3 regions of the Sphaerisporangium sp. NPDC051017 genome follow, and region 3 is predicted to be linked to each of the others. Evidence: riboswitches for the same ligand, from Rfam matches in the RefSeq annotation. Region 3 holds a riboswitch; each other region holds the start of a gene.
What was found. A riboswitch is a leader RNA that binds a small molecule or an ion and turns the genes downstream of it on or off. The one in region 3 is predicted to bind cyclic di-AMP.
Positions count from the first base shown of each region.

Region 1 (10,157 bases), on a different contig from region 3:
CGCACAAGGTGGCCGAGTACGAGGAGGCCACCCGCTCCATCAGGGGCCAGCGCGACGGCGCCAAGGACGCCTACGACGAGGCGGTCAAGCTGCTGAACGAGCTGCGCACGCAGAAGAAGGACGTCGAGAAGCTGGTCGGCGAGCAGGAGCGGCTCCTGCGCCGGCTGAACGCCTACAACCCCGGCAATCCCAACAGCCCCGGCATCAAGTACACCGGCCCGGCGTCGGGCAACGCCCGCGCGGCGCTGCAGTACGCCTTCGCGCAGGTGGGCAAGCCCTACCGCTACGGTGGTACCGGTCCCGGTTCCTTCGACTGCTCGGGGCTCACGCAGATGGCCTGGCGCGCGGCCGGCGTCAGCCTTCCCCGGACCGCAGCCGGGCAGTACTCCTGGGGCTCCTCGCGCAGGGTCTCCCTGAACGCCCTGGCGCCCGGCGACCTGCTGTTCGCCTCGGGGCTCGGTCACGTCGGCATGTACGCGGGCGGCGGCAAGATGGTGCACGCCCCGCGTACGGGGGACGTCGTGAAGGTCGTCCCGCTGTCGTCCTACCACGGCATCTTCGCGGCCGTACGGCCCTGACGCTCCGTCGGGCCGCGTGAGCGGCGGGGAAACCCGCGCGTAACCCCGCGCGTCCGCCGGTGTGCCGGTCTAGGGTGAGGGACGGCCCGGATCGTCGCGGCCGGGTCCCGAAGGGGAGCGGAGCATGCCGGTCCTGGTGCCGCCAACAAGCCCGCCGCCCGCCACGCTCGGCGGGTGTCACCTGATGATGGCCGAGGACGGGCGTGCATGACCGTCGTCGGGATCACCGGGCACCAGTCGATGCCGCCGCGGGCCCGGGCCCACGCAGAACGGGAGCTGAGCGCGCTGCTGGCCGCTCTGGAGGCGCCGCTCGTGGGCTGGAGCAGCCTTGCCGCGGGCGCCGATCAGCTCTTCGCCGAGATCCTCCTGCGCCTCGGAGGCGAGTTGCGGGTCGTCGTGCCGTCCCGCGGGTACGAGGCGACGTTCCGGGGCCCGGACCTGGACGCCTACCACCGGCTGCTCGCCGCCGCCGGCGTCGTGACGGTGCTGGACTTCGCGGAGCCGGGGGCGGCCGCCTACCACGCCGCCGGGTGCTTCGTCGTCGAGAACTCCGAGATCGTCGCGGCCGTCTGGGACGGCAGGCCCGCGCGCGGGCTCGGGGGGACGGCCGACGCCATCCGGCACGCCCGCGACCACGGGCGCGAGGTCGTGGTCATCTGGCCGGAGGGCGTCGAGCGCTTCTGAGCCGGTCTCCGGCCGCCCGCCCGCCCGGGCCGTTCTGTACGGAGCCGTTCCGCTGCGGCCGATGGCTCCAGGGTAATACTGTGCTATCGAGATATATGACGAATTGACTTCTGCGAAAAGCTCGGAACATGGGGGAATGGTTTGCTTTCCGAGAGATTCCCGTTCTGACGTACGGCCGGGGGGTGAGGTTCTCGGTACCCTTCGTGGGGATAATTGATGACAATTCCGCAAAACCGAGTATTGACTTCGGCTCGCTTTCCTGGATGCAAGAGCGACTTAGTCCATATTGCTGTCCAATTCAGGACACGGCGGGAGCATCGGGAAGGTCGCGGTCACGCTTGAGAGGCCCCGCGAGCAGGATGAAGCCCGTCAGGGTCATCCCGCCGGTCATGATCCACATGGCGGGCCGCACGCCGAGGGAGTCGCCCAGCGCGCCGCCGAGCAGAGCGCCGAGCGGGATCGTGCCGAGGTTGACGAACTGCATGGACACCGACGCCCGGCCCAGAAGGTGACGCGGCGTGTACACCTGCCGGAAACTCCCCTTGATCACGTTGCCCGCCACCACCCCCGCGGCGATGACGAACCCGCCCCCCATCGCCGGCGCCAGCCCCCATCCCGGGAACGCGGCCGGGATCAGCAGGACGAACGGCAGGCACCCGATCTCGGCCGCCGGCACGCCCACGACCAGCGCGTTCGCCTGCAGGACGGTGATGGCCACGAGCGGCAGGGCCACAGTGGTGACCGAGCTTCCGAACGCGCCGGCCGTCTCGCCGACCCACAGCAGCCGGAAGTCGCGCTCGCGTAGCAGCCCGCCGCGCCTCCGAAGCCCGGGGGGACGGGCGTCCGCGCTCGGGGTTTCGGGGGGCAGGGTACCGGTGCCGGCGGGGCGCGCCCACGCGGGCCGGGCGCGGCGGGCCTTCACGGGCGCCCCGGGACGCCGAAGGTGAACACGAACACCGGGTCGCGGCGCCGGCCGTCGTCCGGGATCTCCCGCGTGGCCCAGCGCTCGTAGAGGCCGATGACCTCGTGGGACAGCTCGGACAGCTCCGAGGGCGTCAGCCGCAGCCACTTGTCGGTGGAGAAGGGCGCGCCGTGCCACGCCTCGCGCTCCTCCTCGGAGGAGGCGTAGTAGGCGCGCACGAGGTTGACGTGGTGTTCGAGGTTGAGCGACTCGGCCGCGCCGGCGATGGCCGCGGAGGCGGGGTCGCCCTCGAAGTCGCGCGTGGACCAGCGGATCGCGTTCGCGACCAGGCGCCACCAGCGTTCCCGCCGGTCGCGGGCCAGCTCGGGTGCCTCCTCGATCAGCTCTCCCGAGGCCAGGACGCGCAGGTGGTGGCTGACGTTCGCGACCGCCTGGCCGGTGTGGTCGGCCAGCATGCTGACCGTGCAGGGCCCGTAGACCCGCAGGGCGTCCATGAGCCGCCTGCGTAGGGGGTGGGCAAGGGCCGCCAGGACGCGGGAGTCGGTGATCTGCCGGACGTTCTCGTTCTCCATGGCCCCACGCTGGCATGCACAACGATTACTGTGCAAGAGGAATTGCTAAACACCTCTTGCATACTTGCATCTCTAGAGAGACCGCGCGGTCGGTCCCGGGCGACCAAGATCGCTAACTCGTGTGACTCCCGTGGCCGGTGGGACTTCTATCGGGCCAAGTTTCGGGATATGTGAGGGGAATCACATTCGGGTAACAGGCGTCATTGATATGCAGGCGTTATCTGGCGAAGATCGCGTTATTTGATCTACGTTCACCGGGCTGACCCTTTGCCGTAAATTGGCAAATCTTGTACCTTCTGGGCCGCGGCGAGCACGCCATGCCGTCGCGTTGTAGGCCGGACCGTCGCGGGGGCCGGCTTATGCAAGACCATCCATTCGGCCGCCGCCGTGAACACATAGGGAAACCGAGAAAACCACAGGCGGTGGTCTGCCGAATCCGTGCGGCAAGGAGCACGGAGCCGGGGAACCAATTGACCCCTACCCCAGGGGTCGGGGGTGAATCGGCGCCATTGCGCCGTAGGGCTACTTCCATGCCCGAATCCGTCAGCTAACCCGGTAGGCGTAAGTGGAAGAACCAAGGAGCGATCCTGTCCAGCACTACCCCTAGCCCCAGCCTGTCCAGATTCGCCCGGCTCTCCCTCAGCGGTGCCGCCCTCACCATGACGGCATCCGTCGCCGTGGTGCCGGTGCAGGCACCCTCGGCGGACGCGGCCGTCACGGCCATGGCGCAGAGCTCGGTCAAGGTCGGCAAGGTCATCAAGCCCGGCAAGACCGGGAAGACCTCCAAGACGACCAAGACGACCAAGACCACCAAGCTCACCAGGGCCGCCAGACAGCGGATCAAGGCGCACACCGCGGTGGAAGTGGCCAAGAAGCAGATCGGAGACCCGTACCGGTGGGGTGCCAGCGGCCCCGGTGCGTTCGACTGCTCAGGCCTGGTCGTGTACGCCTGGCGCAAGGCCGGTGTGAAGCTGCCGCGCATCGCGGCCAGCCAGTTCCGCTCCGTGCGGAAGAAGGTCTCCTGGAAGCACCTCAAGCCGGGCGACCTGATGTTCTTCTACGGACTGGGCCACGTCGGCATGTACGTCGGTCACGGCAAGATGATCCACTCTCCGCACAGCGGGACCCGTGTGCGGATCGACAAGCTGAACGGCTATCGCAAGAGCAGTTTCGTCGGAGCCGTTCGCCCCGGAGCGTGACCGGAGCGCGGGGGAACTTCCAAGGAGCCCTTTCCCCGGAAGCCTTCGCCCGCGCCCACCGGCCACGCGGCGGCCCCTCAGGGGCCCCGCCCGCCTCCACTCCCCTCGGAGGCGGGCGGGGCCTTCGGCGTTCCGGTCCGGAACACACGCGGAGACGGCGAAGCACCGGGCCGGGGAGCGGGTCGTGCCGCGCGGGGAGCGCCCCGGCGGGGGAGCGGCCAGGTAGATTGCCCGCATGCGCGTCGTGTGGCTGGGGACCGTGCTGGCGGGCCTGCTGGCCGCGCTGACCGTCCCCCCGTCGCCCCCGTCCCCCTCTGTGCCCCCACCGGCGCCCCCGTCCGCGTTCGTATCCCCGCACCTGCCCCCTGCGCCCCCGGGCATGTCCGCGGCCACGCCCCTGACCGCGCCGACCGTGCCCCCGACGCCCCCGGCGCCGGACGCCGTGACCGGCGAGCATCCGGAGATCTGGGGCCACGCGCGCGTTGTCCGCGGAACCCGCTCCCTGGTGATCGGCACGGCCACCGCGAGCGAAGCAGACCTCGCCGACCTCGCCCGCAGGGCCGACCGCGCGAGCCTCGTCGTCGCGCGGGTCGCCGGGCCGGTGCGCCCGCTGGTCCTGGTGCCCGCCACCACCGCGCAGGCGGCCACGCTCGCGGCCCCCGCCTCGGTGGACGGCCTCGCCGCCGTCGCCGCCACCGACCGCGTGATCATCGAGCCGGGCTCGTTCGCCCGCCTCAGCGACGCCGGCCGTGACGTCGTCCTCGCCCACGAGCTGACGCACGTCGCCACCGGGGCCGCGACCGACGCGCGCACCCCGAAATGGCTGGTCGAGGGCTTCGCCGACTACGTGGGCTACCTGCGCTCGGGCATCCCCGTCCGCGAGGCCGCCGCCGAGCTGGCCGCCGAGGTGCGCGCGGGCCGCACGCCGTCCGCGCTGCCCGGCCCGGACGATTTCGCCCCCGGATCGCCGCGCCTGGCCCAGGCGTACGAGGAGGCGTGGCTCGCCTGCCGGTATGTCGCGGCCCGTTACGGCGAACCCGCCCTGGTCGCCCTCTACCGTGAGTTCAGGAGGGGAGACAGGGCAGACGCGGCGGGGGCCCTCCCGCGCGCGCTCGGGGTGACGGCCGGGCGGTTCACCGGCGCCTGGCGCGCATACGTGAAGGCGGAGCTGTCCTGACGACGGCGGAAAGGCTGATATCGGTGGGGGAGCTGATCGAGGAGACCCGCCCGGGGCGGCGCATGGACGGGGGAATGCGCGCGGCCGGCATCGCCCTGGTCGTGCTCGGCGCGGCGGTGGCGGGGGTCGTCGCGGTGACGACGCCGTGGCAGGCCCTGAGCGGGGCCCGCGAGGTGCGGCCGGACCCCGCGCGCGACTTCACCGCCGCGCAGATCGACCGGGCCGCAGCGTTCGACTCGGCCGTCAGCCTGCCCGCCTACCTGTCGCTCGCGGTCACGCTGGTCGTGGCGGGCGTGTTCATCCTCACCTCGTTCGGCGCGTGGGCCGTCGACCGCCTCAGGGGGCCGTGGTGGCTGCGCGTCCCGCTCGGCGTGCTCGTCCTCTCGGCGGTGAGCCTGCTGCTGAAGTGGCCGCTCGGCATGTGGTACGAGACCCGCCTGCGCGCGTACGGGCTCTCCACCCAGGACTGGGCGGCGTGGTCCGCCGACCGGCTGAAGGGCTTCGCCGTCCAGGTCGTGACGACCGCCATCATGATCTTCGCCGTGGTCTGGCTGGCGCGCCGGTTCCGCGCCCGCTGGTGGATCCCGGCGTCGATCGGCGCCTTCGTGTTCACCGTCGCGGTCTCCTTCGTCTACCCGATCGTCGTGGAACCGCTGTTCAACGAATTCCGGCCGATGCCCGCCGGGCCGCTGCGCGCGGACCTGATCGCCATGGCCGCCCGCGACGGCGTCCCGGTCAAGGACGTCCTGGTCGCCGACGCCTCGCGCAGGACCACCGCCCTCAACGCCTACGTCTCCGGCTTCGGGGCGACGCGGCGCATCGTCGTCTACGACACGCTCCTGCGCGCCCCCGAGAAGGAGGTCGAGCTGGTCGTCGCGCACGAGCTCGGCCACGCCAAGCGGGGCGACGTCCTGTACGGCACGCTGGTCGGCGCGCTCGGGGCCGCGGCCGGGGCGTGCCTGCTGTTCCTCGTGGCCGGCGCTCCCAGCCTCCGGCGCCGCGCCCGGGTGCCCTCCGTGGGCGACCCGCGCGCCGTGGGGCTGCTGCTCGGGCTGATGGCCGTCGCCACCGTCCTGTCCGGCCCCGCCGAGAACGTCGTCAGCCGCGCGGTGGAGGCCAGGGCCGACCTGCACGCGCTGGACCTGACCCGCGACCCGGCGACGTTCGTCGCGATGCAGCGGCGGCTGGCCGTCACGAACCTCTCCGATCTGTCGCCGGACGCCCTCGAGTACATCCTGTACGCCTCCCACCCCACGCCCCCGCAGCGCATCGCCCTGGCGCGTTTCTGGGCCCGCCAGAACGGGCTGCCGGAGCCGTGACCCCGCAGGGCCGCACGCTGATCGTCACCAACGACTTCCCGCCGCGCCCGGGAGGCATCCAGGCGTTCGTCCACGCCCTCGCCGAGCGCCGCCCGCCGGGCTCCACCGTCGTGTACGCCTCGCGCTGGCCCGGCTGGGAGGAGTTCGACGCCCGCCGCCCGTACCCCGTGGTGCGCCACCCCACGTCGCTCATGCTGCCCCTGCCCGGGGTCGCCCGGCGGGCGGCGGCGCTGGTGCGCGAGCAGAAGTGCGAGACCGTCGTCTTCGGCGCCGCCGCGCCGCTCGGCCTGCTCGCTCCGGCGTTGCGCGCGGCCGGGGCCCGGCGGGTGGTCATGCTGACCCACGGCCACGAGGCCGCCTGGGCCGGGGTGCCGGGGGCGCGCGGCCTGCTCGCCAGGATCGGCGCGCACGCCGACGCCATCACCTACCTCGGCGAGTACACCAGGGAACGGCTGGCGCGGGTCGTCCCGCCGTCGCGCCTGGTCCGGCTGACGCCGGGCGTGGACACGAGCGTGTTCCGCCCGGGGGCCGGGGGCGCGGCGGTGCGGGAGGCGCTCGGGCTCGGCGACCGGCCGGTCGTGGTGTGCGTGTCCCGGCTGGTGCCGCGCAAGGGCCAGGACACGCTGGTGCGCTGCTGGCCGGCCGTCCTGCGGGCCGTCCCGGACGCGGTGCTGCTGCTGGTCGGCGGTGGTCCGTCCCGGCGGGCCCTGGTGCGGACGGTCGGGGCGCGCGGCCTCGCCGGATCGGTGATCATCACCGGGCCGGTGCCCTGGGGCAGCCTGCCCGCCTACTACGACGCCGGGGACGTGTTCGCCATGCCCTGCCGCACGCGCCTGCGCGGCCTGGACGTCGAGGGGCTCGGCATCGTCTACCTGGAGGCCTCCGCGACCGGGCTGCCGGTCGTCGCGGGCTCCTCGGGCGGCGCGCCCGACGCCGTCCGCGACGGCGAGACCGGCCTGCTGGTGGACGGCGAGCGGCCCGAGCAGGTCGCCGGCGCGCTCGCCTCGCTGCTGGCGGACCCCGGGCGGGCGCGGCGGATGGGGGAGCGCGGGCGCGCGTGGATCGAGCGCGAGTGGCGCTGGGACCTGGTCGCCGACCGCTTCTCCGAGCTTCTGGACTGACCGTGCCTATGGCCGCCCCCCGAACAGGCCCGGCACGATCCACCACTTTCCCGCACGAAGTACGACACGTTCCCCCACGTTCGCACGCGACTCCACATCTGCGAGCGTTTCCCGAGTGTTTCCGCACGTCAAGGCCGGTATCGGGGTCGGTGTCCGTGTACGTGGCCGTCAGGACGCCGTGGAAAGACGCCGTGGAAAGACGCCGTGGAAAGACGCCTCGGAAGGGCGCCCCGGAAGGGCGCCGACCGGGGCCGGCCCCCTCTGCAGGCCCCGGTCAGCGTGCGTGCGGCCCCGCCGGGCGGACGGGCGGCTCGCCCCCCAGCTTCCTGGAGACGCGCGAGGCGGCCTCCGCCACCAGCGGCCCGAGATGACGGACCCGCGCCGCCGTGATCCGCGACGACAGCCCCGGCGGCGAGTGGCGGCGACGACAAGTCCGGAACATTGCGCGTGTGGCTCTTCGACGAGCCCGACTCGCTCTAGGTTTGTCCGTAGTGCTCCGGCCTTCAGGCCGGGCGTGAAGCGGACCGTCCCGCGTAGCGGGGCAAGAACAGCCGATTGTCGCTGTCAGGTGAACCGGCGTCCACCCCGATCAGATCGGTCGTTTCTGCTGCTCGATGTACTGCTCGAGCACGGTCGGCGGGGCCCCGCCGACCGGCCCGGCGAAGTAGGAGCCGGACCGGAAATGATCACCCTGCAGGTATTCGCGGACGTGGGCGCCGAACTCCTTGCGCAGCATCCGAGCCGTAAGCCCCTTCAACGAGTTGACCAGCTTGGACAAGGCGACCTGATAGCGGACCAGCAGGTGGACGTGGCCGTCCTCGCCGTTGAACTCACCGAGTTCAACCTCCCGCATGATCTGTTCGCATCGGATCGGCATCGGGCCGGTGAAGGCCCCGCGCCGGTAGTTCGTGACGAATACCAAATGGGTGTGGAGGTTGGAGACGACATGCCGTCCGGTGCGCACATCCGGGTCCGTTTCCCTCCCGGTGACGCAACGAAACGATACGATCACGGTGTGGAGAAGGTAAAGCAGACGCGGGCGCATGTCGCCCGCCTGGAGTTGAGCACGGCCCAGACGGCCGTGCTGGACGGTCAGGCGCACACCGCCCGCGCACTGTGGAACCTGCTCCACGAGTACGCCACCTTCCGGCAGGGCCGGTTGGCGACGCTGAAGGACTGCGACGAGGCGATCCGGGCGGCCCGCCATGAGATGCCCTGGATGGGCCGGCTGCCCGCCCAGGCGGCCCAAGCCGTGCTGAAGACCTACCGGCAGGCGTGGGCGAACTTCTTCGACCCTGATCACCCCGCGGGGCGCCCGAGGTTCAAGGCCCGGTTGCGATCCCGGCCCGCTGTGGATGTGCCCCAGGCCCGCGATCTGCAGATCAAGCGGGTCGACCGGCGGTGGGGTGCGGTCAGCCTCCCCAAGGCCGGGCGGGTGCGGTTCCGGTGGACCAAGGACCTGCCCGGCGTCACCAAGGGCGGCCCGGCCGGGCGGATCACCGGAGCCCGCCTGGTCAAACAAGCCGGCGGCTGGCACATCGTGTTCCGGACCGAACGCCAGGTGCCTGCCCCGGTCCGCCACTCCGGCCCGCGGGTCGGGATCGACCGGGGAATCAACGTCGCCCTGGCCCTGTCGGACGGCACCCCGCGTGAGCACGGGCCCTGGCTCACCGGCGGCGAGAAAGAACACCTGCGCCGCCTGGAGAAGAAGTCCGCCCGCCAGCGCCGCACCCGCACTCCCGGCCGGCCCACGTCCAAACGGCTGACCCGCACCTACGACCAGATCGCCAAGGCCCGCGCGACAGCCAAGCGCCGAGCCCTCGACTGGCAGCACAAGACCACCACCGAACTCGCCGGCACCTTCGGCGTGGTCGTGGTGGAGGACCTGAAGATCACGAACATGGTCCGCTCCGCCACGGGCACCATCGAACACCCCGGCCGGAACGTGACGCGGAAGGCAGGGCTGAACCGTGCCATGAGCGGCGAGGCGTGGGGCCGCACGGTCACCCTGCTGGAGTACAAGACCCGTGATCGCGGCGGGCTGGTGGTGAAGGTGCCCGCCCCGGGCACCTCGCAGACCTGCCACCGGTGCGGGCACCGCGACCCGGCCTCCCGTGACGGCACCCGGTTCTCCTGCACCGACCCCGGATGCGGGTGGACCGGCCACGCCGACACCAACGCCGCGATCAACATTCGCAACGCCGCAGGGACTGTGGTGTCAGGACGTGGAGACCTCGGGGCTGCCCGGTCTGTGAAGCGTCAACCCCCGCGCGCCGCTTGACCGCGACGCGACGGGAGAATCTCCGGCCTTCAGGCCGGGGAGGAGTTCAATGGATGGTGCTCTCGGCGTTCAAGCCGCCGGGCGAGATCCAGTCGCTGGAGGTCCGCCCGTGGACCCTGCACCCCACCCTCGACCACTTCCGCCGCGTCCTCGGCGGGGAGAACTTCGCCCGCTACTTCCTCAACAGCCTCGGCGTCGCGCTCACCGTCGTCGTGCTGTCCGGCGTCGTGGCCTTCCTCGCCGCCGTGGCCGTGACCCGCTTCCGGTTCCGCCTCCGCACCACCGTGCTGATCATGTTCCTGAT
Region 1 is NZ_JBFBCI010000007.1:53,216-63,372, forward strand. It holds gene AB0M95_RS08770 (NlpC/P60 family protein) at 1-578, shown strand, start outside; gene AB0M95_RS08775 (hypothetical protein) at 786-1,262, shown strand; gene AB0M95_RS08780 (hypothetical protein) at 1,561-2,184, opposite strand; gene AB0M95_RS08785 (metalloregulator ArsR/SmtB family transcription factor) at 2,181-2,756, opposite strand; cyclic di-AMP (ydaO/yuaA leader) riboswitch at 3,175-3,333, shown strand; gene AB0M95_RS08790 (C40 family peptidase) at 3,416-3,955, shown strand; gene AB0M95_RS08795 (hypothetical protein) at 4,191-5,132, shown strand; gene AB0M95_RS08800 (M48 family metallopeptidase) at 5,156-6,451, shown strand; gene AB0M95_RS08805 (glycosyltransferase family 4 protein) at 6,448-7,572, shown strand; gene tnpA (IS200/IS605 family transposase) at 8,162-8,536, opposite strand; gene AB0M95_RS08815 (transposase) at 8,588-9,853, shown strand; gene AB0M95_RS08820 (carbohydrate ABC transporter permease) at 9,907-10,157, shown strand, end outside.
Region 1: linked by a shared signal. The riboswitch ahead of AB0M95_RS08790 (C40 family peptidase) and the one ahead of AB0M95_RS13170 (hypothetical protein) in region 3 are both predicted to bind cyclic di-AMP.

Region 2 (10,157 bases), on a different contig from region 3:
CACCGGCTCGTCCGGCTCGCGATGACCGTCGAGGCCGCGAAGATCGAATCGAACATGCTCGGCACCGTGACGGTGACCTATGACGTCGAGCTTCCCGAAGGCGACCCCGAGGCGGACGAAGTGTTCCGCGCCGTCGCCCAGCGGGTCCACGAGCGGCACTGCACGGTCAGCCGCACCCTGCAGCAGGGCGTCGAGGTCAAGGTCGAACTGCCCGAATAGCCGCCTGCGCCTGCGGGTCCATCCGTACCCGGTCAACCCCGGGACTTAGACCGAATCTATACCCTGCGATGACGAGCAGCTCAGGCCCCCGTATGTAGTGTTAAGGCAGGTCAAGAGGGATGGGACCTGGCACCCGCAAGGGTGCGGACAAGAGCTTTTCTCAAAAAGGACGCGGTGGGGGACCGCGTCCGTTCAGCGGGACCGCCCGATGCGTTTGGGGGAAGGCATCGGCGCTGGACCGTTTGAGATCGGGGCCGGGCAGGCGGGGGACTGCCCGGCCCCGACTTGTCCCCACCCACCCCCGCGCACGGGACACATCTCTCCTCCGTACCGTTCCAGGAGCCGCCGATTCCCCATCCGGGCGGTCACGTACGGGCCGGAGGCGAAAGAACGAGCTCAGGCCGTGGGGGACGGCTGCTCACCGGGCGCTGGTGGGGCGCGTTGAGCCGCAGCCCAGCAGCAACACGTCAGAACATCACCATGGCACGACGCCATCGTCGTCGAACAGCTGACCGGTGGGCCCGTCGTCGGGCAGAGCCGCCAACCGGATGGCGATCAACGCGCCCTGCTCAGGGGTCCGAGTACCGCGGAACCCATTGAGGTCGGTGGCCACGTAGCCGGGGCAGGCGCTGTTGATCAAAATGTTGGTGCCGCTCAGCTCCTTGGCGTACTGGATGGTGACGGCGTTGAGGTAGGTCTTCGTCGGTGAGTAAGCCCCGCTGATCCCGAGCTCGACACCGGGTGTGGTCTGCAGGGTCAGCGAGGCGACATGGCTGGACTGGTTGACGATCCGCGGGTGCGCCGAGCGGCGCAGCAGCGGCAGCATCGCGTTGGTGACCCGGATGACGCCGATGACGTTGGTCTCCACCAGCCGCCGCACGGTCTCCAGGTCGATGGTCGTAGGTGCCTCTGGCCAGTCGCCTGCGACGCCGGCGTTATTGACCAGCACGTCAAGGCGTCCCGCTCGCTCCTCGATCAGCTGCGCTGCGGCGGTCACGCTCTCGTCGTCGGTGACGTCCAAGGGCACGCCGAACGCGTCGGTACCTGCCGCGCGCAGTTTCGCCACGGCGTCCGTCCTGCGCCGCTCGTCTCGAGCGCCGACACCGACGCTCCAGCCCAATGCGCCCAGCCCGGCCGCGATCTCGTACCCGATTCCCTTGTTCGCGCCGGTGACCAGTGCGATCGTCTTCTCGCTCATGACACCGAGCATGGCTGCACTTCGATCAGGCACCAACACCATCTCGGTACTGCGGCAATATCCGAGCGACATCAATCGACCGTACTGTGAATCCATGGAGATACGCGAGCTGCGGTACTTCGTCGCGATCGCCGAGGAACTGCACTTCGGCAAGGCCGCCCAGCGTCTGGAGATGGCCCAGCCGCCCCTGTCCCGCGCCATCGCCCGGCTCGAACGAGAGCTCGGCGTCACGCTGCTGGAGCGCACCAGCCGCAAGGTCACGCTCACCGAGGCCGGGGCCGTGCTTCTGTCGGAGGGGCGCGCGATCCTCAGCGCGGTGGCCGCAGCTGAGCGGCGTACTCAGCAGGCTGCGCAAAGGCGCCCCCACCTCGTCCTCGCCGTCAAATCCGGCACCGCCGGCGAGTTGCTGGCCAAACTGCTCGATGCCTACCGCGCGGAGCCCGGCGCAGCGACCGTCGATCTGTTGCTCTGCGAGGCGCATCAGCAGCAAAAATTGCTGCAGAACGGGCAAGCCGATGTGGCTCTGCTGCACTTGCCATTCGATTCGACGGTCGGACTCGACACCGAAATTCTGTATACCGAGGGACAGGTGGCGATCCTGCCCACCTCTCACTCACTTGCCGGCCGCTCTCAGGTTCGGATGGCCGAGGTCACCGCATTGCAGGAACTCCCGATGGCTCGCTGGCCCGGTCCTGGCGGCAACTACCCGGAGGGACCAGGGGCAGAGGTACGGAACCTGACACAGCTCTTCCAGCTGATCGCGCTCGGCCGTACCACCGTGATCGTGCCCGAGTCCACCAGCACCGACCTGCGCCGGGATCTCGCCGCCGTTCCGGTCCTGGATGCCCCGCCCGTGACAACGGTGATCGCTTGGCCGCCGCAGAGCCGGCTTCGCGCAGTCGCCGACCTGATCCGCGTGGCAACACGTCTTTGACCGGCTGTTCTGTGCCCGTAGTGTCACCCATCCATGTCTGAAACGCGAGGTTTGGGTGGGAAAGGTAGATCTTCTAATGCTTTCGAGGGGTAATGTTGGCTTTGTCCTGACTTGGTGGGTAAGGTCTTAACCCAAGACGGGCGGTGACCTGGTCTTCAGCCCGAAGGCCGCCGCCCCGAACGTCGAATCTCCGAAGCCCGCAACGGGGCCGAGGGGAACCGGGGACCCAAGTCCTTGGGGTGAATCCGCGCGAGCGGTAGGGAGCGACTCCAATCCCGAACCCGTCAGCTAACCCGGTAGGCGTGATTGGAGAGGAGATCGAGTGGAGCACCCCACTCCGCGGCACCCATCCCCCGGGCTACCCTAAGCCCCGGATCTCGCCGTCAGAAGCGGCGGACAAATCGGCTCGGAGCAGCCGTCTCACCGGGCGAGTAGCTCGCCCTCTGTGACGTGGTGGTTGACGCCACAACTTTCTGCACTAGCACGGAAACGCGCGGATCCCGGCGATTGACATGGTCTCGCCGATCCAGTGATCAGACAGCGCCTTCCACTCCCGCATCGGTGCCGCCCTCGGCCCGGAGTCGCGGTCCTTGTCTTCTGATGAAAGATCCGACCTCCCCATGACTTCATTCGCTGTCCCCCCCACCTGGCGACCGGCTTCCTGCATCGCCGGCGCCTGCCTCGCCGCGGTGACGGCCTTCGGCGCGACCGCCATCGCCGACGCCGACGCGCAGAGCGTCCTTGCCCCCGTGCCCGCCGACGGCGCGGTCACCGAACCGGCCTTCCAGGGCAAGCCCGTCCTTCTCCATGGATCCACGAAGGCCTCGTACTTCTGGGACGACGCCTCCGGCCGTATGGGAGACACGGGCATGCCCGCGATCGGCAAGCCGATGCAGAAGGGGCTCTTCGCGAGCCCGAGCTGGCCGCTCGGCACCGAGGGATACGTGATGTACAAGGGAAAGAAGGCGCCCTTCTTCATCGGCGACCGCGGCCCCGGCATCCCTTCCAGCAGCGGCGTGATGCTCGACATCGACGGCAAGACCTTCGCGGAACTGACCGGCGGCACCTTCAGCGACTCCACCCTCACGGTGAAGGGCTTCGACGCCGGACACATCAAGGTCGACTACGTGGTCACCAAGTGGGGCGACGGCAAGGGCAAGAAGAACCTCCCCGTCCCCTTCTCCAGCGGTGCCTGGGCGTCCTACGACCACCACCCCGCCACTCCGCCGCGCACCCCGGTCGTCCTGGCCGGCGACTGAGCCACGACTCCCTCGGCGTGAGGCCCCCGTCACGAAGACCCCGGTAGGTCGGTCCCGGACGCGAAGGGCGAGGCTGAGAGCGGCGGCCCCCTGAAGCCTGGGCCACCGCGAGCCACCGGATACGCCGTCCACTCGATGTGCGCACCCGCGCGGGTGCTGCTAAAGTCGCCGTAGTCAATGCGCCGCTAGCTCAGTTGGTTAGAGCAGCTGACTCTTAATCAGCGGGTCCGGGGTTCGAGTCCCTGGCGGCGCACCACGGTTAATGCCGATGACCTGGGCATCCTCTGCTGGCGGAGGGTGCCCACAGTCATTTCCGGGCCTGTAAAGGACCGGCGCGACACCCTTGGCGGTGGGCCGGTGCGGCAACGCGGCGGTAACACCGCCTGGCTGTCAGGCTCGGTAGGCCGAGGCGAGTCTGTGGCCGGCCTCTTCCAGGTCCGTGGGGGAGCTGAAGCTGAAGCTGAGGCGAAGGCCCGGCTCGGCGAGGGGGCCGAAGAGGGCGCCGTCCATCGCGCGGACGCCGGTGGGTTCGATGGCCTGGGCGTTCAGGCCGTGCAGCCAGAGGAAGAAGCCGCCGTGGGGGACGGCGAAGGCGTCGGCTCCTCCCGCGCGCAGGCCGGAGACGAGGGCGTCGCGCCTGGCCTTCAGTTGGTCGCGAAGCCAGAGGAGGCGCCGGTCGTAGGCGCCGTGCTGGATGAGAGGCGTGACCGCCAGGGACGTGAGGTGGTTGACGCCGCCTCCGCTGGACAGCAGGCCTTCGCCGGCGAGCCTGGTGACCAGGGCGGGGTCGGCGAGCATCCAGCCGAGCCGCAGGCCGGGGCCGAGGGTCTTGGCGAAGCTGCACAGCCGCACGACCCCGTCGTACCCGGCCATCGCCGCCAGCGGGGCGGGCAGGTCGATCGGGTCGAGGCAGAGCTCGGCGTAGGCGTCGTCCTCGACGATCGGGAGGCCGTGATCCTGGGCGACCTCCAGCAGATCGGCGCGTCGCCGCCCGCCGATCACGCGGCCCGTGGGGTTGTGGAAGGTGGGGATGAGGTACGCGAACGCCGCCCGGTCGCCGTCCGCCCGCAGGTCGAGCAACAGGTCAGAGAGCGCGGCGGGGTCGGGACCCTCGGCGTCCTCAGGGATGGGCACGGTCCGTAAGCCGCAGTCGGAGAAGATCCGCTTGGCGAGGTGGTAGCTGGCCCACTCGCACAGCACGACGTCGCCCGGCGCGCCGAGCCTTGTCGCCAGGAGGTGCAGCGCCTGTGAGGTCCCGGCGGTGATCAGGACGTTCTCGGGCCCGCACGGGTATCCGCCCGCGGCCTTCGCCCGCTCGGCCAGCGCGCCGCGCAGGGGCGCCACCCCCGCGTTCGCCCCGTAAGTCAGCGCCGCGGGCCCGTACTCGTCCAGCGCCTCGGCGTAGGCGCTGGCCATCATCCCGGTGGGGAGCAGCTCGGGGTCCAGATACCCGTCCGCGAGGTCGAGGACTCCGTCCGGGGGAACGCCCTGGACGATGCCCGGTGTCCACATCGGCGGAAGCTGTCGCGGTGCCTGCATGACCCGGGCCCAATCTCGTGGACGGCGGCCGGCGGCGGGTGGTGGCCGCCGGGAGCAGAGTGATCACCTGAGTCATATCGGGGACGCTCCGCCGCAGTCAAGGCCCCGCCGCGCGCGCTCACCCCACCATGCGCACGTATAGGTGGGATCAGCAGGGGAAAGTGGAATCGGCGCGGTGTCACGGAATGTGAGGAGGGCTCGGGAAATGGTGGGAAGACGAGGGACGATGCGGGAGCGAACCGCCAGGGCGGCGACGTGCCGTGTCTATTGGGCATCACAGCGTGGAAATCGGCATGGTGGCGAGACGGAAGCATCGCGGGGCTTCCTGGCGGGCCGTGGTCGTGTCAATTCATTGGGCGGGGGCGCGGTGCTCATTGGGCGGGGGCGCGGTGCGGCGGCGTGCCTGTGAGGGGCGGGAGAATGGAGCCGTCCAGGCCCTCATTTGAAGGCCCGGGAATCGCCCGCCGCCTGACTTCGTGAGAGCGGACCATCCCGGCGCGATATGCCCGGTGCGATATGCCCGGCGCGGGGGTGGTGGTGTTTCCGCTGCACAGGCTCCACAACGGCCCTCGACCACTGGTCAGCGGACCAGTCATGGGCGGGCGGTTGGACGGACGGCGGTGGAGCGTGTACGCCCTGTGGGCGGGTGATCTGTGCGATCGGAAGAAAGGCGAATGAGGGGGAGCAAGTGGGCGATGACGGGCGGGCCAATCCCCACTGACGGCGAAACTGAACATAATTCGGTTTGTGTTCGCCCAGGTGCCCGGATGCCGCGCCGGAGGGGGAAACGAATTCCCGACTAACCGGCTGGAGACCCTGTGGCAGGCGTGCTCACCGCCACAGGGCCGCGAACGGCGACCGGATGACCCCGTACGGCGGCGCAGGATTCGCCGTTCCACACCCCGCCGACCCGTCGCCGAATCAAAGGACCGCGGTGAGCGGGAAGGAGACGGCCCGGCGATCGCACGTGGACACCGCACCGGGCGACTCTGCGGGCGCGGCGGTTCGGCACGGGCCGGCCGGGCCTGCTGGTCAGTTCGGCACGCGCATCCGCGCGGCGTGCAGGTGCTCGTAGTACGGGAGGTGGTAGTCGAGGTAGGCGGCGAGTTTCGGGTTGTCGCGGACGAAGTCGGTGTCGGTGCCGGCGGTGCGGACGAAGCCGTCGGTGCGGCTCGTCGACTCGTGCCAGCGCTGGGTCTTGCGCCAGTCGTCGCGCACCCCGGGCTGCCAGCTCAGCGCGTCGGGGACGAACGGGATCGAGACGCGGGCGCAGTACTCCTTGACCGTGCCGACCGGGTTCTCGATCAGGTCCTCGGAGTCGATCACGACGGGAGGCGTCTGCGACCTGGCCGCGACCGCGTCGTAGATCTCGGCGAGCCAGGCGAACCCGATCTCGTCCCGGCCGAGGTCGGCGTTGAGCTTGAAGTGGGAGGCGATGGCCTGTTCGGGGTGACGGATGATGAAGGTGTGGGTCGCCTCCGTGAGGAAGCGCTCGTCGGCGAGCAGCCCGGGGTAGTGGAAGTCCGTGGTGTCCTTGAAAAAGACCGGCTCGCGGGCGGCCAGCTCACGCAGGGTAGCGATCAACTCGGCTTCTGTGCGCGCCGTGAAGGGGCCCACCTGCGCCTCGCCGAAATCGGCGACATGCGAGAACGGTTCGTGCACCACGGTGTAGTCGCCACGGGCGGCCATCATTCTCAGGAATGCGGTCGACCGGGAACGCGGCGCGCTCCACAATGCTAAAATCCGGGGCGCTTCCTGGGTTCCGTCGTTCATTACGCTGGCCTCCGCCTGTTCGTGGTCGTGCGGAAAGGATATGACGGTTCGCCGTCGATTTCCGCATGTGGGTCGCGGGTGGTTCGAGTGCGCCGATCGGCGCTTCACGCGAGCCCGGCGTGAGAGCGTGGATGGCTGGGCCATGACGCCATGACCTGCGAAGACTCGCCTGTCCGTGCCTGGTGGGCGTGGCTTGGAAGGAGGCGGCCGGGTCCGGATCCGCCGATTTCCGTATCCCGCGCGGACGCCTGGCGGAATTCGGTGGGCGGGCCCGGTACGGCGCGGTCTCCGGGGATCAGGACGCCGAATGCTCATCTGCCTGCCCGGCGGGCACCGGTTTCCCCGGACATTGCGCCGGATAGGCCAAGGGCCATCTCCTTGTGGCGATTACCCGGGCCTCCTCGTGGCGATTACGCGGGCTGTTCGCGCGTGTACACGGCAATGCCTCCGGCAATCCGAGCGGACGCGGGGCCGGCAATCTTCGCGCGTTCTCGCGGACGGTCGCCGTCGCGGGTGTGAACACGCGCCGCGTCTCCGGAGAACATCTCCCGCCGGGCGGCTCCCGCACGGCGGAACGGACCGGCTCATCGCGTCGTCCTGCGCGTCCCCGCATTCGCCTGGAACGCGCGGTCGTATTCGGCCGTTCATGCCGGGAATACGATGCACGGTGCCCGCCGCCGGCGCGCCGCCGGGTTCGGCGGAATGCTCTGGATTCAGCGCGACGGCGTTTCGGGGGCGGCCGGAGCGGTGAATGGGTGGATGCCGTGAACGGCGTCGGCGGAGGTGGCTCGCGGATGCCGTGAATTCCGTTACTCTGTGCGCCTCCGTTCGCGCCCGTGTTCACCTTGCGAATGCCTCGCGGAAATCGGTGTGACGGTGCCCGGAGAACTCGGAAGGCCGCCGGCCGCCGGTTCCGCCGGGGAATCATTTTCGGACGCCCTGGGAAAAAGGCCGCTCATTTGTCAGGAGGATTTCAGGCCGGACGGCCGGAGGCCTCGCGTCGCATTCCTCTCCATGCCTGCGTGCACGGGTGGTGAGGCCGTCCGTTTTCGGCGGTGGACCGGGTTCGGGTCCTCCGTATTCAGGCGGCGTGCACACCGGCGAACCGAATCGGGGAGATCGCCGGGCACGGTCGCCTGGACGGTCGAAACGGGTTAGGAATTCATGGCGCGGAATCCTCTGTGTCCGATTCGCGGTGCGGGGAATGCGCGGTGTGGGCGCTCGTCGACGTGCGCATTCGTACGTGGTACGACCTGCGGCGAGGTGGTGGGATGGGGGCCGGCGCATAGGGGGCAGAGGTCGGATCACTGGGGTGGCGGAATGTTCTCGTGGGGAGGCGGACCGCGTTCGCGGACCGATACCACCGGCCTGTGGGCGGCGGGCATCGCCGGTGGGGCCGGGACCGTACGGGAGTCGTACGGTGGAATGCCATGTTCAGAAGCCGGTCGGCGGTACGGCCTTCACGCGGCTCGCCGTGCGAGGCGGGCGGGGCGGGCGCCGTAAATCATGGTCGCCCGGGGACACGTCCGGGCGGCGGAACCCCCAGTAAGCGCAATTTGGGATATCGGTGCCATGATCGAACATATTGGCACATGTCGCCAAGGTCGCTTGATCGATTCCGTACCCGCGCGTCGCCCGCCCAGGAATGCGGCCCGGCCCTGAGGTCATGGCCAAAAAGGGGCGGCCACCTGGAACGTCCTCCTATGGACGGTCGTGAACGCGGCGACCGTGGAGCCTCGGACCCGGCTCTGATCGCGACCTCGGGGAATGTCGCCCGGATCGCGACCCGGGGACGCCCGCGCGCCGTGTGCGCGCGCCGCGAGCGTCATGGACGCCGGTTTTCGGACATCCCCTATTGAGGTTAAGTAGGTGGGGTCGATCCCGGATTAGAGGCGACCGAAATGCGTGAATTCGGTCCTGTCGTCAAGATTGACATGCGACGTCCACCGCCGGGATAATCTCCAGGTGCCATCCCTATTGCAAAATGTGACCTTCGACTGCGCGGTTCCTGTCAAGCTGGCGCGGTTCTGGAGCGAGGTCACGGGACAGCCCGTCGATGATTACGATTCCTTCTACGCGACGGTGACGCTGCCGAATGAGACGGTGCTCTACTTCGCCCGGGTCCCCGAGTCGAAGACCGTCAAGAATCGCGTGCATCTCTGCTTGCGGCCGGATGTCCTCCGCGACGTCGAGGTCGACCGTCTGATCGGAATCGGCGCGCGTTTGGTGGCCGATCGCCGTAGGCCCAACGGTCAGGGTTGGGTGGTGCTGGCCGACCCCGAGGGGAACGAATTCTGTGTTCTCCGCAGCGCCGCGGAGCGATGACGATTACGTAGCGTTTAGCTCCACTTACGCAGCGCAATAGCCGACTGCTCTTGAGACAAACTAAAGAACCAGGCTTGACAGAGTTCGGTCGCAGATGCAAGCTTCTCGTTAGGGCGGGCATGGAGATCCCTTTTGCTGGGGGTTTGTTCGGACTTGGGCGAGGTCGTGCGACGTCATTTGAATTCTTCGAATGACAAGGTATTCCGCGCAGGTTATGTGGGGGGACACCGCGCACGGGATGGTCGCCGGCAGGTGAACGGCTCTCGAAAAGGAACTTGCGCGAAAAGGAATTAGTGAGGTTCGCTTTGCTGCGAGTACCCGGGAAGCGAGAGAGACCGACCGAGGTCGTCGTCGAACAGACCAGTTCAGGGCAGGTGTTATAACCGTGCACTGTCGGGTCCTGATCTGCGACGAGACCACCCTGGTCAGGGACGGTCTGCGTACCTTGTTGGACGCGGAGTCCGACATCACCGTGGTGGACACCACGGACAGCGGGCAACGCGCGATCATGCTGGTCCGCACGTATCGGCCACACGTGGTGGTCACAGGCCTCACCCTGCAGGGCATGCTCGGCATCGAGCTGATCCGCCGCCTGCTGCGGGAGGAACTCGACCCCGTCCCCAGAGTCGTGGTGTTCGCCACCAACGAGCACGACGACACGCTGACTCACGACACACTCACCAATGTGCTGCACGCCGGCGCCAGCGGCCTGCTCACCCGCGAGACCAGTCGCGACGACCTCGTCGCCGCGATCAGGACCGTCGCCAGCGGACAGGCGATGCTCACCCCGCGGATGACGCAGCGCCTGCTGGACTGGTTCCGCCAGCACAAGACCGAGCCGGACGACATGCTGCAGCCGTACGCGGCCGCGCTCACCGAGCGCGAGCGCGAGGTGCTGCTGCTCACCGCG
Region 2 is NZ_JBFBCI010000005.1:109,095-119,251, reverse strand. It holds gene AB0M95_RS06950 (OsmC family protein) at 1-219, shown strand, start outside; gene AB0M95_RS06945 (SDR family oxidoreductase) at 695-1,417, opposite strand; gene AB0M95_RS06940 (LysR family transcriptional regulator) at 1,512-2,351, shown strand; cyclic di-AMP (ydaO/yuaA leader) riboswitch at 2,530-2,670, shown strand; gene AB0M95_RS06935 (hypothetical protein) at 2,972-3,610, shown strand; tRNA gene AB0M95_RS06930 (tRNA-Lys) at 3,790-3,866, shown strand; gene AB0M95_RS06925 (PLP-dependent aminotransferase family protein) at 4,001-5,149, opposite strand; gene AB0M95_RS06920 (sulfotransferase family protein) at 6,182-6,922, opposite strand; gene AB0M95_RS06915 (VOC family protein) at 8,888-9,247, shown strand; gene AB0M95_RS06910 (response regulator transcription factor) at 9,633-10,157, shown strand, end outside.
Region 2: linked by a shared signal. The riboswitch ahead of AB0M95_RS06935 (hypothetical protein) and the one ahead of AB0M95_RS13170 (hypothetical protein) in region 3 are both predicted to bind cyclic di-AMP.

Region 3 (10,157 bases):
CACGATCGTCTCCTTCGGCGGCACGCCCGTGCGCACCTGGGAGGACGCCACCCGGCTGATCCGCGCGCACGGCGCCGGCCCCGTCGCCATCGGCATCCACCGCGACGGCAAGCCGATGACGCTCACCACCACCCTCATCGCCCAGGACCGCCCCTCGGCCGCCGATCCGAGGAAGATGGACAAGAACGTCGGCTTCCTCGGCGTCACGCCCGTCATCGTCGTCGAGAAGCAGGGGCCGGGGTACGCCGTCGGCGCGATGTGGAACATGACCGTCCGCACGGCGCAGGCCCTGGCGCAGTTCCCCCAGAAGCTCGTCGGCGTGTACCAGGCAGCCTTCGGCGGGGCCGAGCGCGCGATCGACAGCCCGCAGAGCGTCGTCGGCGCGGGCAGGATCGGCGGTGAGATCGCCGCCTCCAAGCTCCCGCTGGAGGGGAAGATCGCCCTGTTCCTCCAGTTGCTCGGCGGCATGAACCTCGCGGTCGGCATGTTCAACCTCGTCCCGCTGCTGCCCCTGGACGGTGGCCAGATCGCGGGCGCGCTGTGGGAGGGCCTCAAGCGCGGGTACGCCCGGGTGCGCCGCCGCGCGATGCCGGGGCACGTCGACATCGCCAAGGCCCTGCCGCTGACGTACGGCGTGGTGGCGGTGCTGTTCGTGGTCTTCGGCCTGCTGATCTACGCCGACATCGTCAACCCGATCCGCCTGACGGGCTGACCCTCACTCGCCGGAGGCGCCGCCCGGCCGGCGGCGCCTCGTCCGGCGTTCAGTACATCGAGATGTGCACGTGGTCGAAGTGGTTGGCCGTGACGCCGCCCCGGTCCTCCATCGCGCGCCAGCCCGGGAAGCCCAGGTTGTAGATGCGCTGCCGGTAGATGACGTACTTCACGCCCAGCTTGCCGCCGTTCTTGATCGCCCAGGCGGCGATCGCGCCGCCCAGCGCCGCCTGTCCGGCGGACGGCATCGCGCCGCCCGAGCTGAGCATGAAGTCGCAGGCCCTCCCCAGCGGATGCTCGCCGGAGTCCTCGGGCCGGTAGCAGCCGACCGGGAAGCTCAGGTCGAAGTGGCTGCGCACCTCCGCCCGCATCAGGCGCATCCGCGGGGTGATGTTGTCGCTCCCGGCGGGCAGTTCGGGGGCCCACGATCCGTTGGCCCGCTTGCCGGGCGCGTTCGGCACGAGCGCGTCCAGCTTGTCCTTGATCTGGCCGATCAGCCGCTCGGCGTCCTTGCGCTGAGCGGTCACCTCGGCCACGTCGCCGCGCAGGCGCACGGTGAGCCGCGCGGCCTCGTCCGAGGCTTTCCTGCGCTCGTCCCGTACCACCGCGAACTTCGCGATCTTGGCGTTCTGCTCTTCCTGGAGCTGGAGGAGCAGGGCGGCGCCGCCGTAGCCGGGGGACATGAGCTGGCCCGCGACGCCGAGGTCGCCCGCCTGGTACTGGAGCTGGGCGAGGTCGCCCACCTGCTCCTGCACCGCCTCCAGGCCCTGCTCGGCCTCCTTGAGGCGTGAGCGCGACGCCTTCTCGGCCGCCTTGGCCTCGGCCACGGCGACGCGCTTGGCGTTGTACTTCTCGATCAGCCGGTCGACCTGCTTGCCGAGCGATTCCAGTTGTGCCTTGAGCTGCTTCTCCGTCGGTTTGGGGGCGGCGCTCGCGGCCGCCGCCGGGGCGAGCGTGTGCCCGGCCATGGTGAACATGGTGAGAACGGTCATGACGCCTGCGGCCACGGTGGCGTGGCGGCCGGTGGTCGGGGGCAGAGCCCTCTCCTCTCCATCCGCCGACCGGGTTAGCTGACGGGTTCGGGCCGGAGCAGCCCTACCACGACGTGGATTCACCCCAGAACCGTTGGGTCCCCGGTTCCCGGGCGGGGCACCCGGGATTAGGCGTACCGGCCGTTACGGCCGGTGTTCGATGGATGTTAGTGGTTGACCGTACCTCGCGGTAGCTTTGTGGTGAATTGTCCTAAAAACCGTCTTGTGTCCGGAGTTGTCGGGCCGCCTCCTCGGGCGGCACGTCGTTCACGAAGGCGCCCATGGCGGACTCCGACCCCGCCAGGTACTTCAGCTTCTGCGGCGCCCTGCGGATGCTGAAAAGCTGCAGGTGCAGGTAGGCGAGGTCGCGCCCCTCGCGCACCGGCGCCTGGTGCCAGGCCGCGACGTACGGCATGGGCACGTCGAACAGGCCGTCCAGCCGCCGTAGCACCCCGGTGTACAACGGGCCGAACGCCGCGCGCTCCTCCACGTTCAGCGACCCCAGGTCGGGGACCCGCCGGTTCAGGTACACGTGCACCTCGAACGGCCAGCGCGCCGCGGCGGGGACGAACGCCGTCCAGTGGTCGTTCGCCGCCACCACGCGGATCTCGGCCTTGCGCTCGGCCGCCAGAACGTCGGCGAACAGGTCGCCGCCCGTACGCTCGCGGTAGCGCGCGGCGGAGGCGAGCATCTGCCGGGTCCGCGGGGTCACGTACGGATACGCGTAGATCTGCCCGTGCGGGTGCGACAGGGTGATGCCGATCTCCGCGCCGCGGTTCTCGAAGCAGAACACCTGCTCCACGCCCGGCAGCGCGGACAGCTCCGCCGTCCGGTCCGCCCAGGCCGTCAGGACCAGATCGACCCGCTCGGGGGAGAGCGCGGCGAACGAGGAATCGTGCTCGGAGGTGAAGCACACCACCTCGCACCGCCCCACGCCGGGCCGCACCTCGCTCAGCCCGCCGGGCTCCTCGTAGGTGCCCTCGTGGTCGCTGAAGGAGGGGAAGCGGTTCTCGAACACCGCGACGTCGTACTCGGGGGAGGGGATCTCGGTCCGCCTGCCGGGCACCGAGGGGCACAGCGGGCACTGGTCGGCCGGAGGCAGGAACGTACGGCCCTGCCGGTGCCCGGCGACGGCGACCCACTCGTCCATGATCGGGTCGTGGCGGAGCTCGGAGGCCCGGGGCCGCGCGGGCAGCTCGCGCGTGTCGGGCGCGCCGCGGTCGGCGTCGTCACGCCGGTCGAAATAGATCAGCTCGCGTCCGTCGGCCAGGTGGGTGACGGTTCGCTTCACTGGGCCGCCACCTGCGCCGCCTCGCCCGGTTCCGCCAGCACCAGCGTGCCGACCTGGTCGGACAGCAGGGGCCTCGCCTCCTCCGGCAGGCCCGTGTCGCTGACCAGCACGTGCGCCTCCTCCAGTTTGGCGATCGTGCTGATGCCGACGGTGCCCCACTTGGTGTGGTCGGCCAGCACGACGAGCTGCTGCGCGGCGGCGACGAGCTCCCGGTTCGTCTCCGCCTCCAGCAGGTTGGGTGTGGTGAAACCCGCCCGCGGGTTCATGCCGTGCACGCCCAGCATCAGGGTGTCGACGTTCAGCTCGCGGATCGCGGCCACCGCGACCGGCCCGACCAGCGCGTCCGACGGCGTGCGCACCCCGCCGGTGAGCACCACGGTCTGGTCCGGACGGCCCGCGCGGTGGAAGACGTCGGCCACCTGCAGGGAATTGGTGATGACGGTCAGCTCGGGGACGTCGACCAGGTGGTGGGCGAGGGTCCAGGTCGTCGTGCCGGCCGACAGCGCGACGGCGGTGCCGGGCCGTACGAGCTCCGCGGCCCGGCGCGCGATGGCCTCCTTCTCGGCCTGCTGGCGCACGGACTTCGCGGCGAACCCGGGCTCCTCGGTCGACCCCGCCCCCGTGGCCGTGGCGCCGCCGTGGACCTTCTCGATAAGCCCTCGTTCCGCCAGGACCTCCAGGTCGCGGCGGATCGTCATGTCGGACACCCCGAGCTCGCGCACCAGATCGGCGACCCGCGCCGCGCCGTTCCTGCGTACGCGCTCGAGGATCGCCTGCTGCCGTTGCTGGGCCAGCATCGTCGCTCCTCTTCAACAGATTTCCCCAAATTATCACATATTAGTACCGGTCCAATGTTGGAATGTGATGCCGGAACGCTCACTTCGACGGACCGGCCGCTGTGACGATTCGCGACGTCCCCGGCCCGCGTCTGCGCTCTCTTTGACGTTTGGGCCTTGTGCGGAACCCGGTCACGGGACCAGATTGGAAACAGGAATCGAACAGGAAGGGACGCCAAGATGGCCAGACGTGCGCGCAAGGGCCGGGCCCGCAAGAAGAGGAAGGCCAACCACGGCAAGCGGCCGAACGCGCGCTGACCCTCCCCCGGGCCTCCAAGCCGCGCTCAGGCCCCTTCCGGGGCTCCTTCGTCCTCCAGACGCCCGCTGCGGCCCCAGGCCGCCAGCAGGCGCGTCTGCGCGTCGGCGTGGTCCGGTGACAGCGGGCGATCTCCTATCACTCCTGCCTGCCGGTAGGACTCCTCGGCCCCGGCGAACCACGCCGTGCACACCTCCACCAGCTCCGGGTCGAGGCGGTCGTCGCCGCCGATCGCCGTCGCGAGGTCCCACGTGTGGATCAGCGTGTCCGCGAAGAGCTCGGTGATGTACTCCTCGCCGGGAATGTCCCCGAAGGACAGGCGGACCGTGCGGGTCGGCACGTCGTCCGGCTCCATCGCGCGCACCGCGGCCGCCGCGGCGACGTCGAACGCCTTCACCGGGTCGTCCCCGAGCAGGTCGCCGTCCAGCAGATCACCGAGTTCCCCGGCCGACCTGCCCGCGAGAAGCTCCGGCGCCCACAGGCTCTCGCCCACCAGATGCTCGACCAGAGTGCGGACGTTCCAGTCCGCACACGGCGTGGGGAGACGCCACTGGTCGGCCTTGACCTGGTGCACGTACACGCCGAAGTGGTCGAGAGCCCGGCGGTACGCCTCGCGGATGTCCATCGTCATCATGCCCCTCCCGCGTCCTCGCCCCCGACGTTAACCCGCCGCGCAAGAACTCGTCAGGGGGCCCTGCGCCCGCCTCTCAGCGGGAGGAGCACCGGCGTGTCGTGTCCATTTCACCCGAGACCGGCCAGCGCGTCCTCGACCGCCCGGTGGAACGTCGGATACGCGTAGATCATGCTCCTCAGCCGCTCGACCGGGATCCGCGCGTGCACCGCGAGCGTCAGCAGGCCGAGCACCTCCCCGCCGGACGGTCCCGCGCACGTCGCGCCCGCCAGGACGTTGCCGTCCGCGACGAGCTTCACGAAGCCCTCGGACCGCGCGATCCACCCGCGGGCGGAAAGCGGCGTGACGGCGACGCGCACGTCCAGGCCCTGCTCCCGGGCCTGCCGCTCGGTCAGCCCGACCGCGCCGACCTCCGGATCGGTGAAGGTCACACGCGGCACGGCGTGGTACGCCGCCGTGGGGCCAGGCTTGCCGAGGATGTCGGCCAAGGCGATCTTCGCCTGGTATGTCGCCATGTGGGTGAAGTTGCCTTTACCGGTGACGTCGCCGACCGCCCAGACGCCGTCGGCGGCCCGCATGTGGTCGTCCACGTCGATCGCCCGCGCCGACTCGTCCAGCCCGGCCGCGGCCACGCCGAGCGCCGGGAGGTCGGTGCGGCGCCCCGTGGCGACCAGCAGCCGCTCGGCGCGGTGGCTGCCGCCCTCGGTCATGACCGTGAAGGCCGACCCGTGGTGGTCCACGCGGGTGACCGCGGTGCCGGTGCGGACGGTGACGCCCTCGCCGCCGAACACCTTGGTGATCAGCTCGCCCGCCTCCGGCTCCTCCTGGGGGAGCAGGCTCCCGGCGGCCTCGATGACGGTGACCCGCGCGCCGAATCGGGCGTACACCTGAGCGAGTTCGGCCCCGACCGCGCCACCGCCGAGGACGATCAGCGACTCGGGCATCCGCTCGGCCTCGATCGCCTGATGGTTGGTCCAGTACGGGGTGCCGTGCAGCCCGGGGATCGGCGGCACGGCCGCCTGCGAGCCGGTCGCCACGACCACGCCCCGGCGGGCGCGCAGCACGCGGGCGCCGCCCACGAGCACCTCCCGCGGGCCGGTGAGCTTCCCACGGCCGCGCACGAGGGTGCCGCCCTTACCGATGAACCGGTCGGCGGCGGCCTTGTCGTCCCAGTCGTCGGTAGCCTCCTCGCGGATCCGGCGGGCCACGGGCGCCCAGTCGGGGGAGATGGACGCCTCGCCCGACATGCCCGGGATCCGCCGGCCCTCGGCGAGGAGATCGGCCGCCCGGATCATCATTTTGGACGGGACGCATCCCCAATAGGGGCATTCGCCGCCCACCAGGCCTGCTTCCACCCCGGCGACGGCGAGCCCGGCCTCGGCGAGGCTCCCGGCGACCTCCTCACCACCCGGCCCGAGGCCGAGGACGATGACGTCGAACTCTTCCGTTTCCGCATCCATGGCCATCCTCTGCCCCGACCGATATCCGCCGAACGTCACCTCAATTTAAGGATGTCCGAAAAGTCGAAACTCGACGGCGTATGGGGTGGCTACACGCCTGGCGCGGGGCGCTGGAGAGGCCCCGGACGGTCGGATCCACGAGCTGGCGCAGGCGGGTGCGCAGGACGGCCGGGGTTCCTTCTCCTGGATGATCTTCGACATCCTGACATCGTATGCGCGAACCGTCAGCCGACCCGTGAACGGGCACGCGATGGGCGCGACGCCGAAAACGGCCCCGCAACGGGAAAGGCCCGGGCGGGACGGCGTCCTACCTGGGCCTTCGGAACGAGAGCGGACGACGGGAATCGAACCCGCGTAGCCAGTTTGGAAGATTTCGGCTCAAGATCCCCTGACCTGCTCCGGTGCTGGTCAGAGGCCGTGCGGCCTTGACCGTGACTCCCCGTGATTCCCTCTTGATCGCCGCCCCATCGGGCACGCAACGGGCATGCCGTGCGGACGTCTCAGATCGGCTATGATCGGTCTCGCTGGGAGGTGTATGGGGCCTCTCGCCGAGTCTCTTCGCAACGGAGGGCTTGGTGATCGCCGAGATCGGCAAGATCGGAACACTTGTGAAGAGCACAACTCACGGCCTCAGTTCGACCAGATCGACTGAGCCCGAAGGCGCAAAGCCCGGACAACGTGAGATGAGGGCAGGCAACCTGCCCAGGTCGCTGTACAAGTGGGCCAGAGCGCGGCCTGTTTTGTAGCACCTCCCGGAAGAGGTGCCGCGAGGCGAGAGCTGTGCGCGAGGTGCGCCCAAGGCTGTGAGGCACACCCGCTGGTCATTCGTAGCACTGGCAAGAAACCACCACCCCGACGTTTCTCCTGTTGAGGCCGGGCTCAGCAGGAATGATCCGTAGGGAGTTTTGGTGCTGTCGCTGTTCGAAGCGGCGTGGTCTCACATGCCTGGCGCTACCACTTGCTTCATCATTTTGGTCTTGATCGTTGCTGCCGTGATCGTCATCATCGGCTTGTCAGCGATCAAGAAGGGACGTTCCCAAGACGTTCCGCAGATCCTGCACGAACTCTTCGGGTGGATGAGCTGGAGGAAGCCTAAGTAAGGGCTTCCCACAGCACTGCCCTGCCTGATCGTCCCGTCTGCCGTCGTCCCACCCGTCAGGGGAGCGGGCCAGGGCCAGGGGGTCAAGGTGGAGCGCCCCACCGGACGAACGACCTTGACCCCCTGGCCCTGGTCTGCTCGGCTTGTCCTGGGGCGATGGTAGACGGGACGATCAGGCTTCCTCCTCAGCCCTCCGAGACCTTCGGTTTGGAACCGCGATCCCCCGGAGCCGGAGCGCCCCCGCCGGAGGCATAAAGACGGAGAGCAATCCGCGGTGAGGTCCCGTGGCCGGCGACGGCGCGCCCTGGTACGGCGGGTCTGCGGTTGGTGCGGCGGGCGCTGTGTACGGCGGGCGGCCCGCGTTCCCGCCGCCGTTCGGGACCGGCGCCCACGCCGCACGCCCGGACGGCGGGCGGGCGGCGGGCCGTGCGGCGGCGCGGAGCGCCGTCGCCTTGATTCCTAAAAGCGGGATTCGGCAGTGATCGGGATACGACAAAGGCACCGCTCCGGGGGGAACGGTGCCTCAGTCGTCGCTACTCGGTGGATGGTCTGGTGCCGGATCGGGTTCGTCGGTCGGGTCTAGCCGGGTACCGCAGTTCCAACACGAGCGGGCTATCTGCGGTTGAAAGGACTTGCCGCAGTTCGGGCAACTGGGCCTGAGCGGTATCGGCTCGCCGAACTCGTCTACGAACTCGATGGGCGGTTCTGCCATAGGCGAATCCTCGCGTCAGCGGGGGCGGTCCATCAAGTATGTGAACTGGTAGCGGTCTGTCGGGAAGACGATAACCGCCGCCTCGACCGGCACAAGGTTGTCTGTCCCTTCTTGCGTCGCGCGCACCGTCTGATGCACTTCGAGGACATGCACGCCTTCGGGGATGACGAGTTCTTCCGCCTCCTCCGGCGTGGGCGGCCGAACGATCAAGGTCTCTTCTACCTGCTCGATCGTCCAACCGATGGCGGCGAACCTGGCGTTCAGGCCGCTGTTTGCGTACTCGCCTTCGTGTGGGTGCTTGATGACGGTGTCACCAGTGATCGAGAGTGGTTCCCAGGACACGGACTTGCTCATGGGGCGCTCGCCCGCGAAGATCCGATATTCCGTCGTCATGACCTCCTGTCCTGCGGGGATCTCCAGCCGTTGCGCGATGACGTCTGTAGCAGATGTGACGGTGGTCTGGTGGCGAGCCTCCGGCCTGAGTCCGGCGCGCTCCGCCTCCTGCACGTATGTCCGCTCGCGCCCCTCGAAGTAGCGATGCGGGGCCGTTCGGGTCATCCGCCGGTTTTCGGCAACGTATGTGCCCTTGCCTGCCTTGCCGAAGACCAGCCCTTCCGTGCGCAGTAGGTTAAGCGCGCTCTTGGCCGTGATCATGCTCACGTCGTACTGCTGGCACAGTGCGGCGGCGCTCGGCACAGGGTCGTTCGGCCTCAGAGTGCCGGACGTGATCTGTTCCCTGAGATCACTGGCTATGCGGATGTACGCGGGCCTCTTGGACTGTTCGGCGCTGTCTGCGTTCCGTCCCACACGCGTCTCCCGTCCCAATTAGTTGGTTGGTATGCGTTGACATACCAGGTATGGATCTGCAAGCTTGGTATGGCAATCCATTACAGGTTAGCAGCCATCGGGGATTTGGAAAGGGGCGGCATCGCGTGGACGACTGTGTGTCCTGCGAGGGCAGGGGTTGGAAGTACGTGAGCCCTCGGCGCGGACTTCTGGCCGTGCCTGGCGGGGCTGTCAGACCGGGCCGTGTCCGTGAGGCGTGCTCGACGTGCTGGCGCGTTCGGTCTTCGGCTGCCGCCGAAGGTGAGGACTCGTGAACGTCGGGCGTAGGCCGGCCAAGGATGGCGGCGGCAATCATCGGCGGTCGTCGGGGCGTCACAGGCAGGGCGGGCCTATCCCGGAGGAGGTGTCTCGGCGCGCCTTTGACGTGTCCGCCAAGGCACAGGCGGCCCTACTCGATCAGCTCGAACCCGGATGGCTCGTCTGGTACGGCCAATACGATCGGCTGTTCTACGCATTCGCTCTCACCGGTACGGTTCACCCCGGCTGCGTCTATGCGCCTGACCCTGATGCGTTGCGTGAGGTCATGCGTGAGGCGGAGGCTGCGGCGTGGCTTGGCAGGGCGTCATGACGCCGCGAGAGGGGATCGGTGAGCGAAGGGCCAATGCCCAGCGTGAGGCCCTGATCAGCTTGCGGCACAGCATGAACGGGTCTGGCCTGCGATGTCTCATCGTGGCACGTGTCCGCGTGGTGATGGCCGCCAAGTTCGGGCCGCGTATCTACTTGGCGCCTTACATGGAGGTGCGGCGCGGTACTCGCCTGCTGGCAACCATTTCCGTCAGCGAACGAGTGGGTAGAGATCCCTATTTCGTGATCACCCCGCCCGACCGTCAGGGCTTCGGGGTTGGTGTCGGTGACACTCAGGACGCGGAATCGACGGCCAAGCATCTTCGCAGCGTGCAGCAACTCGCCGACGTCACGACGGATGAAGGCAGTGAGCGGAGCTGACGCGCCGACCTTGGCTGAGCTGGTCGCCAAGTATGGTCGGCGCTGGGAGATCTTGGACTCCTCGGGTGGCGGCTGGATCGCGGTCCGCCGTCACGGGGTATCCGATCGCGCGCTAGCTCGGGGACTGTCCAATGTGCGGTGCGGGGACACGCTTAAGGAGCTTGGCGACTACCTGGCCGCTGAAACCAAGATCGAACAACTACCGCCATCCGTCGCCAGAAAACCCGCGCTTCCCATACCTCCACCACGGGTGGAATCAGATTCCCGGTCCTGACGCAGGAACGCCCGGCTATGCAAGCTGGGAGTTCCTGGCTATCCTGACGATAAGTCGAGTAGTGG
Region 3 is NZ_JBFBCI010000012.1:25,758-35,914, reverse strand. It holds gene AB0M95_RS13175 (site-2 protease family protein) at 1-712, shown strand, start outside; gene AB0M95_RS13170 (hypothetical protein) at 762-1,703, opposite strand; cyclic di-AMP (ydaO/yuaA leader) riboswitch at 1,753-1,887, opposite strand; gene galT (galactose-1-phosphate uridylyltransferase) at 1,954-3,033, opposite strand; gene AB0M95_RS13160 (DeoR/GlpR family DNA-binding transcription regulator) at 3,030-3,830, opposite strand; gene AB0M95_RS13155 (TIGR03086 family metal-binding protein) at 4,154-4,759, opposite strand; gene AB0M95_RS13150 (NAD(P)/FAD-dependent oxidoreductase) at 4,867-6,216, opposite strand; gene AB0M95_RS13145 (hypothetical protein) at 7,125-7,316, shown strand; gene AB0M95_RS13140 (GntR family transcriptional regulator) at 8,043-8,834, opposite strand; gene AB0M95_RS13135 (hypothetical protein) at 9,420-9,818, shown strand.